Regions from separate parts of the Rhizobium sp. CB3060 genome, predicted to be linked through region 1. Evidence: predicted binding sites of a transcription regulator. Region 1 holds the regulator's gene; each other region holds the start of a gene.

Region 1 (3,661 bases):
TACGACGGAAGCGCTGCGGACCTCGGGTCTTGCGCATATCATTGCCATCTCCGGCCTGAACATGGCGCTCTCCGCGGGCATCTTTTATGTCGGTTTACGCTACGCCCTCAGTCTGTTTTTCGGCGTGGCACAGGCTTGGCCAACAAAGAAGATTGCGGCCTTCGGCGCGCTAGTTACAGTGACGGCTTATTATCTCATTTCCGGCTTCGGGGTATCCGCGGAGCGTGCCTTCATCATGATGGCTATCATGCTGATCGCCGTGCTCTTCGACCGACCATCCATTAGCCTGCGCAACGTGGCGCTATCGGCGATAGTCATTCTCATACTGTCGCCTTCGCAGGCGCTCGGACCAAGTTTTCAGATGTCTTACGCCGCGACCCTGGCGTTGGTGTCCGGCTATTCGCTCTGGGCGAGGAGGCCGCATCGGGAGAGCGTTCTCTCCCGGTTCCGGGTCATGCGTCCGCTGCTCTTCGTTTCCCGTTTCTTCGGAAGCATATTGTCGACCTCTTTTATAGGCGGCGCATCGACGGCAATCTTCTCGATAGAACATTTTCACCGGTTGGCGACATATGGCCTCGTTGCCAATCTGGCGGCTATGCCGGTCGTCTCCTTTGTCGTCATGCCGTTTGGCATGGCGGCGACGCTACTGATGCCATTTGGCGTTGATGCCCCTTTCTGGCAGATAACCGGCTGGGGACTTGATGTCGTCATCGTCATTGCCAAAACGGTTGCCGCCTGGGGCGGTAATATTCCCTTCGGCCGGCTGCCGGTCTGGCTGTTCCCGACGGTCATAGCCGGCTTCTTGCTGATGACCTTGCTGAGAACATGGCTGCGACATGCAGGTGCGCTCTTGATCACCGGTTCGGTCGCAGTCGTGGCGCTCGGCCCCGGTGTCCTGAAGCCTGATCTCATGATCTCCGAGGACGGCACGCTGGTCGCCTTGTTGCGCAACGGTGCGTTGACGACAAACCGCGAAAAACCGCCGGATTTCATCTTCGAGCAATGGCAAAGAGCATTGGCGATCACCGAGCAGCAACCGCCAACGATGCTTCCGCCGGATAGTCAGCTCCCCAAAATCAGCAAATCAGACAAGCATCGTCGCCTGAATTCCGAAGAACAGAGCGCCGTTCGAAAGGCGATGGATGCGGCATTAGACGCGGCCGGGCCGGGCGGTTTCGCCTGCCAAAAAGGTGCATGGTGCGTGGCAATGCTGGATAATGGCGACATGCTTGTCACCATTGAAGATGCCGCCTATCTCGCTCCGGCCTGCGACACGGCCAATATCGTCATCACCTCCGTACGGCTGCGTCTTGATCGCTGCCGCTCTGGCGCCACGCTCTTCACAGGTGCAACATTGCGCCGCACAGGGTCCATCGAAATGAGCCTTAGCACCGATAAACCGATAATGACGGCAGCGTTTGAAAACCTTTCGCGGCCATGGAGCCTGCATCGCTCCTACGACTGGCGAACAGACACTTTTGGCGCGCCGCTCAAGCCGGCGTCACCGGTCAGTGATAGCGGCGAATGAGACCGACGAGCTTGCCTTGTACCTTCACTCGATCCGGCCCAAAGATGCGGGTTTCGTAAGCAGGGTTTGCCGCTTCAAGCGCGATCGAGGCTCCCTTGCGGCGGAAGCGCTTCAATGTCGCCTCTTCATCATCGACGAGAGCGACGACGATGTCGCCGGGATTGGCGGTCGTGGCGTTGCGGATGATGACGGTATCGCCGTCAAAGATGCCGGCATCGATCATGGAGTCGCCCTTGACCTCCAGCGCATAATGCTCGCCGGAGCCGAGCATGTCGGCGGGAACGGTGATGTCGTGAGTATTGTTCTGGATGGCCGAGATCGGAACGCCGGCGGCAATGCGGCCCATGACGGGTACCGAAACCGAACTGTTGTTGTCCTCACTCACCGGCTTGGTGGGTGCGGGCGGCGGCACAAGTTGCGGCTTGCCAAGGCTACCCTCGATGACGCTTGGCGAAAAGCCGCGGCGAGGCTGCAGGCTCGGGCTATAGGCCTCCGGTAGCTTGATGACCTCCAGCGCCCGGGCCCGGTTCGGCAGGCGACGGATGAAGCCGCGTTCTTCCAAAGCCGTGATGAGACGGTGAATACCGGATTTGGACGCAAGGTCCAGCGCATCTTTCATCTCGTCGAAAGATGGCGGAACACCGGACTCCTTCATTCGTTCGTGAATGAAGAGAAGCAGTTCCTGCTGCTTGCGCGTCAACATCGTTTTGAACCTCGGGACTGAGAAGGTGTCGTGAAACAAATCCAGAACGGACACTATATGTTCCATATGTGTTCCGCAAGCCCTTAAATTTCGGTGAACATTTTGTAGGTGCATCAAATAAATGGGAACATAACAGGTCCCGGGCAGATGACTTTTTTCCCGGCACCTTCAAACTAAATAGCAGAAATATATGCGGAATCGGGCGAAGCAAAATTTCGGACGATCCCAAAACGGATTATCTCCAAGGCGGCGAAAAGCCATGTTCTTCGTTCTATAAGCTCTTTGGAGGACGACACTCTCCGAACCATGGAGAGCAAGCTATGGATCTGACTGGGAATCCGGATTTCTGAGGGGCCGGGATTGGTGCCATCCGTAGTAATATTCGATGGGATATCAATAGGTTGAACTTTTCCTCGAACTCCCGTGCCGGTGCTCGAGCAAGGTACGGTCGTTGGCGATCTGCCTTAGCATGCTGCGCCCGGCCAGAATCATCTCGACGAGAAAGGCCACAAAGGCGCCCATGAGTGCGAAGACGGCAAGGCCAAAGAGCCAGAGCAGCAATTGCTCGCGAAATTGCTGTCGAATTGCACCGCCCATGAGGCCGAGCGTCGCAAGGCATGTGAACACGCCCGATGCCGTGCCGAGCAGAACTGCGATCTCCAGCGCCAATGTTCGCCGTCGCAGATAATAGAGCTGCAGCAACCGCGTTTCATCCGGGTCCTCAGAGGTCACCCGTTCGAAAAGGCTGTTGACCCGGTCGGAGACGCGGGCGAGCCTGGCCGAGAAGACATTGAGGCACCCGGCGGTGCCCGCCAGCAGAAAGACCGGTGTCAGCGCTATTTGAATAACGTGCGCGGCAATAGACGTCAGATGGTCATTCAGCACATTGGATCTCCTTTCTGTCCAACGTCATCCGGTATCGGCTCCAGGGTTGTCGCCTTGCCAAAGAGGGCGCGGAGATGAGGCTGGTGACTGATCTCGCGCGAACGTTCAGGTCGGCGGCGCTGCCGATTGCGTCATTTGCTCAGCGATCTTCTTTCTCTGCAGTGTCATGGCTGCGATCGCGGCATCGGATTTTTCCTCGCCACCCACCTGCACTGTCGGCTGAGCGAAGTCGATGCCGTTTTCCATGAAGGCGTCGCGGATCATGGTATAGGCCTGGCGCCGTATGTAGGTTTGCCGACCGGGGAGGGCGGTAAAAGCAAAGCTCAGTTCGATACCGAAGTCGCCAATTTGCTCCACCCCCTTCATTTTCAGGGTCTCAAGAATCTGCGGTCCGATTTCCGGATCTTCTTTCAACTGCTCTCCGATTTGCTTGACGATCCTTTTCGCCTTGGCGACGTCGGTATTGAACGGAACCCGTAGCAGGAATTTATCGATCGCCCAGTCGCGGCTCATGTTCTGAACGGCGCCGAGTTCGCCGAAGGGAA
Region 2 (3,661 bases), 860 kb from region 1:
AGGCTCGCCTTGCGAATATCGGTGATATCGATACGCGCCGCGCTCGAAGAAGCAATGGAGACGGTCGCGGTCGAGAGGATTTCGACAAACAGCGCCTCGCGCCTGATGGCCGAAAGCTGCTTGGAATCGTTCAATCCCTCGGGAATGCGTTCCGGATCGAGAATGACTGCGGCCGCGACGACTGGACCTGCAAGAGGCCCGCGCCCGGCTTCATCGGCACCTGCGACAGGCCAGTGTCCAGCGCGGCGGGCAATCAGCTCCAACTCGAAGGTTGGAACGATCGGGCCCTCGTCGAAAAGCATGGGAGAATCGGATGGTGTGCTGCGTGGCATGCGGCAAGCTCGCACACCATCCGATCTCCTGCAAGCCCCCGGTGGATCAAGGCGGCGAACCAGGGGGCTCTTCCGGCGGGCAGGGAAACCCGCGGGAAAGGGTCAGAGCAATTCCGGGAAAAGTGCGTGAGCCGCTTTCCGTCCGGAATTGCGAAAAAACAAAAAGATAGAGCGGTTCTAAGATTCCGCGAAAGCTGAACCGCTCAGAGCAGCGAAAGCTGCACGCCGCTGCCATCCGGCGGCACAAACAGGTCGTCGCGCAATGCGATACTGCGGCGGGTGAGCTCCAGCCGCTTGGTTGCCATTTCGAAACGGCGGCTGATCTGCCAGGCATAGGGGCCTGCGCCCTTCATGCGTTTGCCGAACTCGGCATCGTAATCCTTGCCGCCGCGCATGGAGCGGATCAGCGACATGACATGGCGGTAGCGATCCGGATAGTTCTGCAGCAGCCAGTCGCGGAAGAGCGGGCTGACCTCCAGCGGCAGGCGCAGGATGACATAGGTTGCTTCCAGGGCGCCGGCGGCCTTGCTGGCGTCGAGGATGCGCTCGATTTCGTGGTCGTTGAGCGCCGGAATGATCGGCGCCACCATGACTGCCGTCTGGATACCGGCCTCGCTGAGCACCCGGATCGCCTCCAGCCGCCGCTGCGGCGTCGCCGCGCGCGGTTCCATGGTGCGCGCCAGCTTGCGGTCGAGCGTGGTCACGGAAATACCGACCCGAACCAGGTTCTTGGCGGCCATCTCTTGGAGAATATCGATATCGCGCATGATCAGCGCTGACTTGGTGACGATCGCAACCGGATGGTTTGCCTTGTTCAGCACTTCGAGAATCTGCCGCATGATGCGCCATTCCTTCTCGATCGGCTGATAGGGGTCGGTATTGGTGCCGATGGCGATGACGCGCGGCTTGTAGCCGGGCTTGGCCAGCTCCCGTTCCAGAAGCCGCGCCGCGTCCGGCTTGGCGAAGAGCTTTGATTCGAAATCGAGTCCCGCCGACAGGCCCATATAGGCATGCGTCGGCCGTGCGAAACAATAGATGCAGCCATGCTCGCAGCCACGATAGGGATTGATGGAACGATCGAAGGATATATCGGGCGATTCGTTGCGTGTGATTGCCGTACGCGGCTTCTCCACCTGGACTTCGGTTTTGAAAGGCGGCAGTTCTTCGAGTGTTTGCCAGCCGTCATCGAATGTCTCACGTCGCAGCGGTTCGAATCGGCCGCTCGGGTTCAGCCCGGCGCCGCGACCGCGCCGGCGGTCGATCTCGACTCTGAGACCGGTGTCGGCGATCAAAGCATTGGCAACATCTGCCGTATTGGCAGGCGCAAATGCGACCTGCCCTGCAAGGGACTGCTCGTTCATCGGTAACTCCGGGGCGGTTCATGGCATCGCATGCCGCGTCTAAGATGATTAAATTCCTATCCGACAAACGAGAACATTGCAAGAACAAAATGCGCGATTACGCTCCGCCGCGCAGCGTGTACATGCCGACGAGCAGAGGTCCCGGTGGCATTGTGAACCTGCACATAAGCCTTGTCTAAACCTTCGGGTTTAAAGGGTTATGTGCTGGCAATAAATTGTGCGGCGCTTTATAAATGGGCAATGTTGACAGTAATCATCGAATGCCAGGATCAGGAACCTGAGCTGGCGCAGACATTGGCGGCCCTGGTAGCGGGCGCGATCGAAGGTTTGGTGTGCGACGTCGTCGTGCTCGATCATGGCTCGCGTGATGGCACCTCGCATGTGGCCGACGCTGCCGGCTGCCGTTTCTATTCCCAGTGGGATATCAAAGACATACTGCATTCGGCGCGCGGCGAATGGCTGCTTTTCGTCGAGCCCGGCGCCCGCCCGCAAGCCGGCTGGATCGATGAGATTGCCGAATATGTCTCGCTGAATAAGGTGCCGGCGCGCTTCACCGCGTCGCGGGGTTATCGACGGCCTTTGTTCCAGCGCATCGGCCGCAGCCTGCCGCCTCTGGAACTGGGTTTGCTCCTCTCCAAGCGACAGGCCATCGCCGCCGCCAAAACGGGCATGCGGCTTGCCGAATTCGCCAGGGGGCAAAAGAGCCGCCAACTGTCGAGCGAGCTAATTCCCTCTTGGGTCGCACGCGCGGCAAGGTAGCGCATTGTAATCAATCCAGATTCCATTTGAAAATAAGAGAATTTCTGTCATAATTTTCATATGGCGGCACGTCTCGCGTGTCGCGTCAGGCGGCCGACCATGAAGATGCCGGTATGCGGCAGAGCAGGTCAGCGGAACTCTCCTCTTCCGCCGGATTTCCGGCGAAAGGAGGTGCGTCATGGGACGCACGATGCTCTGCCGCCTCATCGGAACGGCCCTTGTGGCAACGGCAATCCTTCATCCGAGTACTGCAGCTTCGCAAGCGATGTTCGCATGCGCTGAACGCGCCGATATGGTCGCTTTTCTGGAAGCGCACTATTCCGAAAAGCTCTCGGCCATTGGTCAGCTCGATCCGAGGAATATTATCGAGGTCTTTGCTGCTGAAAGCGGCAGTTGGACAATGATGATCACCGGTGTCTCCGGCCGAAGCTGCGTGATCCTCACGGGTCAGAATTGGGAATCAATTCCTGCCTTGCCTGGATCGAAGGCATAAAGCGCCAGCTTATTTTGAGCCGGCACCGCGCTTTAGATGTTCATCGAGCCGCGGCATGATCTCCACGAAATTGCAGGGCATATGGCGGTAGTCGAGTTGCGCCTTTAAAATGCCGTCCCAGGCATCCTTGCAGGCGCCAGGGGAGCCCGGCAGCACGAAGATGAAGGTGGCGTTGGCAACGCCGCCGGTTGCACGCGACTGGATCGTCGCCGTGCCGATCTTGTCGTAGGAGATGCGATGGAACACCTCGGAAAACCCGTCCATCCGCTTTTCGAACAAGGGCTCCAGCGCTTCGGGCGTGACATCGCGGCCGGTAAAGCCGGTGCCGCCGGTGGTGATGACGACGTCGATGGTTTCGTCCTGCGTCCAGGCCTCCACCTGGCTTCGAATACGCTTTTTGTCGTCGGGAACGATGGCGCGCGCAGCCAACCTATGACCGGCTTCCGCGATACGGGCAACCAGCGTATCGCCGGACTTGTCGTCGGCGAGCGTGCGCGTATCGGAAACGGTCAGCACCGCGATGCCGACGGGGATGAAGGACCTTGCTTCGCTTGAACCGGTCATCACGCGTCTCCCTTGATCGTTTCCGTCGCCTGGAAATACCAGTCCGGCCTTAAGCTGTGAAGCGATGCCGCCGCCGCTGTCGCCTGCTCAAGATTATCGAACAGACCGAAGCAGGTGGCGCCTGAGCCGGACATGCGTGTGGCGAGCGCCCC
Region 3 (3,661 bases), on a different replicon from region 1:
GCTCGTCCTTCTTCGTGAACAGCCACTTGTCCTTTCGCTTCTTTTTCGGGTCCTTCGGATCTGTGAACTCGTAAAAGCCGTCGGCAATGATCAGGCAGCGATTTGACGTGAACTCCCGACCTTCCGACCGGAAATTGTACACCGGGCGCTTGTTCGGTCCCGGCCAACTCCAGCGCCGCTGGACGAGCTCGGCCTCATCGCCGGCTCCATCGATCGTCCGGACGATGGGGCCGACATCGGTGATCTTGATGTCCTCCCGCGCCTCGAGGTTCGGTATGCCTTCACCAAAGCGGATCTTGATCTTCAGATCGGCGAAGTCCTTTGCGATCGAAGCAGCATCCACCATCAGCCGATAATCATTGCACATACGTCCCTCATTTCAGGTTGGTTGCCTCGAAAAATTGTTCCTGATATGTTCTATCTATGATGAGCGCGAAGGTTTTCCAGTCCGACGCCCCGCTCGACGAGCGCCGCGTCATCATAAGACGCCATGACGGCGATGTGGAGATGGTGGAGCTGCCGTGGGGACTGCGCCCGCGGGACGGCGGTCCACGCGCCGTCAACGTCGTCCGATCGGAAGGACGGACGTTTCCGACCCACCGCTGCCTAGTGCCGGCCTCGGAGTTTCGCCATAAAAGCTTCAGCTTTTCGCTCGCCAATGGCGACTGGTTCTATTTCGCGGGGATCTGGCGGCCGGCGTCTGAGAATTGGCCGGAGGCCTATGCCATCCTCACCATCGAGGCGAATGCCGACATCGCGCCTATTCACGATCGGCAGATGGCGGTGCTGGCACGCGACCAGCGCATGGCCTGGCTGGATGGACTTGTCCACGAAGAGGAAATCCTCCGGCCGCTGCCGGCGGGCACCTTCCGGGTCAAGCGTCGCGCCGGCGAGCCTGCCCAGCCGATGCTGGCGGTCTAAAGCGCCAACCGCAGTTGCGGTTCCGTTCCGGCGGCGCGCCTTTCGAGCGACGACAGCGAGACGCCGAGCAGGCGAATGCCCTTTCGGGGCGGAAAGATCGGCGCCAGCAGCAGGCCGACGATCTCCTCCAGGTCGGCGATCGCGGCCAGAGGAGTGGGAACAGTCTTGCTGCGGGTGATCTGGTTGAAATCGGCATATTTGACCTTGAGCGTCACCGTCTTGGCGCCGATCCCATTGGCCTCGCAATAACCCCACACCTTTTCGATCAACGGCTGAAGCCCTTCGCGGGCCGGCTCGTAAGCGTGGAGATCCTGTGAGAATGTATCTTCGGCGCCGACGGATTTGCGCACCCGGTTCGGCCTGACCTGGCGCTCATCGATGCCGCGCGCGATGCCATAGAAATAGGGTCCGGACTTTCCGAAATGTTCGACTAGAAACTCGAGAGTCTGCTGCTTGAGATCAGCGCCGGTTTCGATCCCAAGCCGGTGCATCTTTTCCGCCGTTGCCGGGCCGACGCCATGAAATTTCTTGACGGGAAGGGCTTCGACGAAGGCCGGCCCGTTCTTCGGGGTGATGACCGCCTGGCCGTTGGGCTTGTTGAGGTCGCTCGCCGTCTTCGCGAGGAACTTGTTATAGGAGATGCCGGCCGAGGCGTTGAGGCCGGTGACCGCTTTGATCCTGGCGCGGATCTCCAGTGCAATCTCGGTGGCGATCTCCATGCCCTTGAGATTGTGCGTGACATCCAGATAGGCCTCATCGAGTGACAACGGCTCGATCATTGGCGTGTATTCGGCGAAGATTTCGCGGATCTGCTGCGACACCGCCTTATAGACATCGAAGCGCGGCGGCACGAAGATCAGGTCGGGGCATTTGCGTTTGGCGGTGACCGACGGCATCGCTGAGTGAACGCCGAATTTGCGCGCCTCGTAGCTCGCCGCCGCGACCACGCCGCGAGCGGCAGATCCACCGACGGCAATAGGCTTGCCTCGCAGTTCCGGATTATCGCGCTGCTCGACCGACGCATAAAACGCGTCCATGTCGACATGGACGATTTTTCGGACGGGGGTCGTGCTCATGTCATTCATGGCGGCTTCGGCGATCGCGATTGTATCGGCATTCACTGCCGAAACAAAAAGAGAACATAGCAGGCTTCGGCGCGATATCAACCATTTCGATCGGCGCTTAGCCCTGGCCGTCGCAGCTACCGGCCGCCGGCAGCGTTCTCATCCCGTGGAAATCAACAGCAGGAAACGCCAAAATGGCGGGTGAGGGGGAGGCCATATGCCACCTCCTATTAATCTCGGCGCGAGTCGAAGATCGCTGCGTCCTCTATACTCAGGCTGCAAGAGACGGTCCTCCGCTGGCTCGTCAGGTCGCTGATCGGTTCATCTGGTCGAAAATGCTAGGGCCGCCGTCAACGAACGAATGAGCTTAAGGCACACACTCGTTAGGCGCCGATCTTGTCAGAATCGATGAGGTCACGCTTTGACGGTCGCCTGGAAGTGTGGGCCATCGTCGTGGAATTGGCTGCTTGCGCAGTCGCCGCTCTGATCGATATTCTTTCAAAATCAAACGGCAGGAATGGTTGTAGCAATGTTGAATTATGTGCTCCGCTCACCGATAACAATCTGGTCTATGGCTGCTCCGGCTGTGGTTTTTCTGGCTGGAGCAATCCTTGGTGCGTTGATGGGACCGCTTCCGCCGTTCGTCATGACAGTTGAATTCGCATTGCTCACTTTGACGATGGCGCTATCCGCGCTCGGTGTCCTGCTCAGCGTTGCGCCTCCATCCATCACAAGGCGTGAGGTGAAATGGGCGAACGAAAATGCCGCCATCCTCTACACGGTCCCCGTAACCTTCGAGGAAGTGGATTTTATTCCACCTCTTTTGAGCAGGGTTGCCGCTTATCGGGATGATGACGGCAAGCGCCGGCGCGTGCCATCTTACGAGTTGCGGGCATTGCGTGCTTGAGCCTATGCCTCCACGGCTTGGAGCCAGGGAGCGCAATCAAAGCACCCGCCACGCCGCGGCAAGAAGGATAGGTTCAAGGCGAAATTGGTGACCGCAAACATTGGCCTGCAGCCTAGCGGCTGGTCACTCTGATGTAATAGCCGTCAGGGTCGGTCACGCGGAAGTCTCGAAGACCCCATGGGCGGCTAGCGAGATCGGAGACGTCACATTGCTCTTTCCTTGCGACTTCATAAGCGAAATCGACGTCGTCGACACTGAGAACAATTTCAACGCCGCGACCGAGTCTCTCATTTTGATGGGCATACAGCGGATGATCTTGGCCGAGAGCTTCCACGCTATTGATACCGATCACCGCGTCGCCGTTAATCAGTTTTGTGTAACCGTCTGAGCTGTGCCCGCTGATTTGAAAGCCCAGGAACCGGCAATAGAAATCAGCAGATTTTCTAACGCTCGCAACGAAAAGCTCGAGTCGAAGATTCATAGAGAACTCCACATCAGACAAATGTCGTCACTCCCTGTACCACGCGGATTTCGCGCGAAAACAAAACAAACACTAGTCAAAGTGAGAATACTCTTGTGTAGCTCGGATGCTTTCGTGGACGTAGCATTCTGGAAAACGACGTTATTCGCTTTGAGATGCCGATCGCTTCTAGGGGTCATGTGAAAAAATTCCCAATTCAGCCATCGAATTGAATCCGTTTATGGAATCCGTCAGGTCCACGCCCCGCTCAACTTGAACGCGTCCGGCGCGCATTGACTCGTTTTCGCT

Evidence for each region. Region 1 encodes LexA, which represses DNA repair genes until DNA is damaged. Its sites were predicted from a motif close to TGTTCNNNNTGTGTTCNG; they were not measured.
Region 2: N2601_RS02060 (PA0069 family radical SAM protein) is a predicted target of LexA. The motif match lies at 1,763-1,780, and genes of this name have one in related genera.
Region 3: dinB (DNA polymerase IV) is a predicted target of LexA. The motif match lies at 2,046-2,063, and genes of this name have one in related genera.

The regions. Positions count from the first base shown of each region.
Region 1 is NZ_CP104158.1:1,284,098-1,287,758, forward strand. It holds gene N2601_RS06365 (ComEC/Rec2 family competence protein) at 1-1,528, shown strand, start outside; gene lexA (transcriptional repressor LexA) at 1,509-2,231, opposite strand; gene N2601_RS06375 (DUF2721 domain-containing protein) at 2,625-3,116, opposite strand; gene N2601_RS06380 (mechanosensitive ion channel family protein) at 3,222-3,661, opposite strand, start outside.
Region 2 is NZ_CP104158.1:422,488-426,148, forward strand. It holds gene N2601_RS02055 (ribonuclease HII) at 1-332, opposite strand, end outside; gene N2601_RS02060 (PA0069 family radical SAM protein) at 536-1,693, opposite strand; gene N2601_RS02065 (glycosyl transferase) at 1,934-2,452, shown strand; gene N2601_RS02070 (hypothetical protein) at 2,631-2,945, shown strand; gene moaB (molybdenum cofactor biosynthesis protein B) at 2,955-3,509, opposite strand; gene N2601_RS02080 (4-(cytidine 5'-diphospho)-2-C-methyl-D-erythritol kinase) at 3,509-3,661, opposite strand, start outside.
Region 3 is NZ_CP104161.1:221,050-224,710, reverse strand. It holds gene N2601_RS33225 (SOS response-associated peptidase) at 1-367, opposite strand, end outside; gene N2601_RS33220 (SOS response-associated peptidase family protein) at 424-921, shown strand; gene dinB (DNA polymerase IV) at 918-2,006, opposite strand; gene N2601_RS33210 (hypothetical protein) at 2,632-2,892, shown strand; gene N2601_RS33205 (VOC family protein) at 3,005-3,373, opposite strand.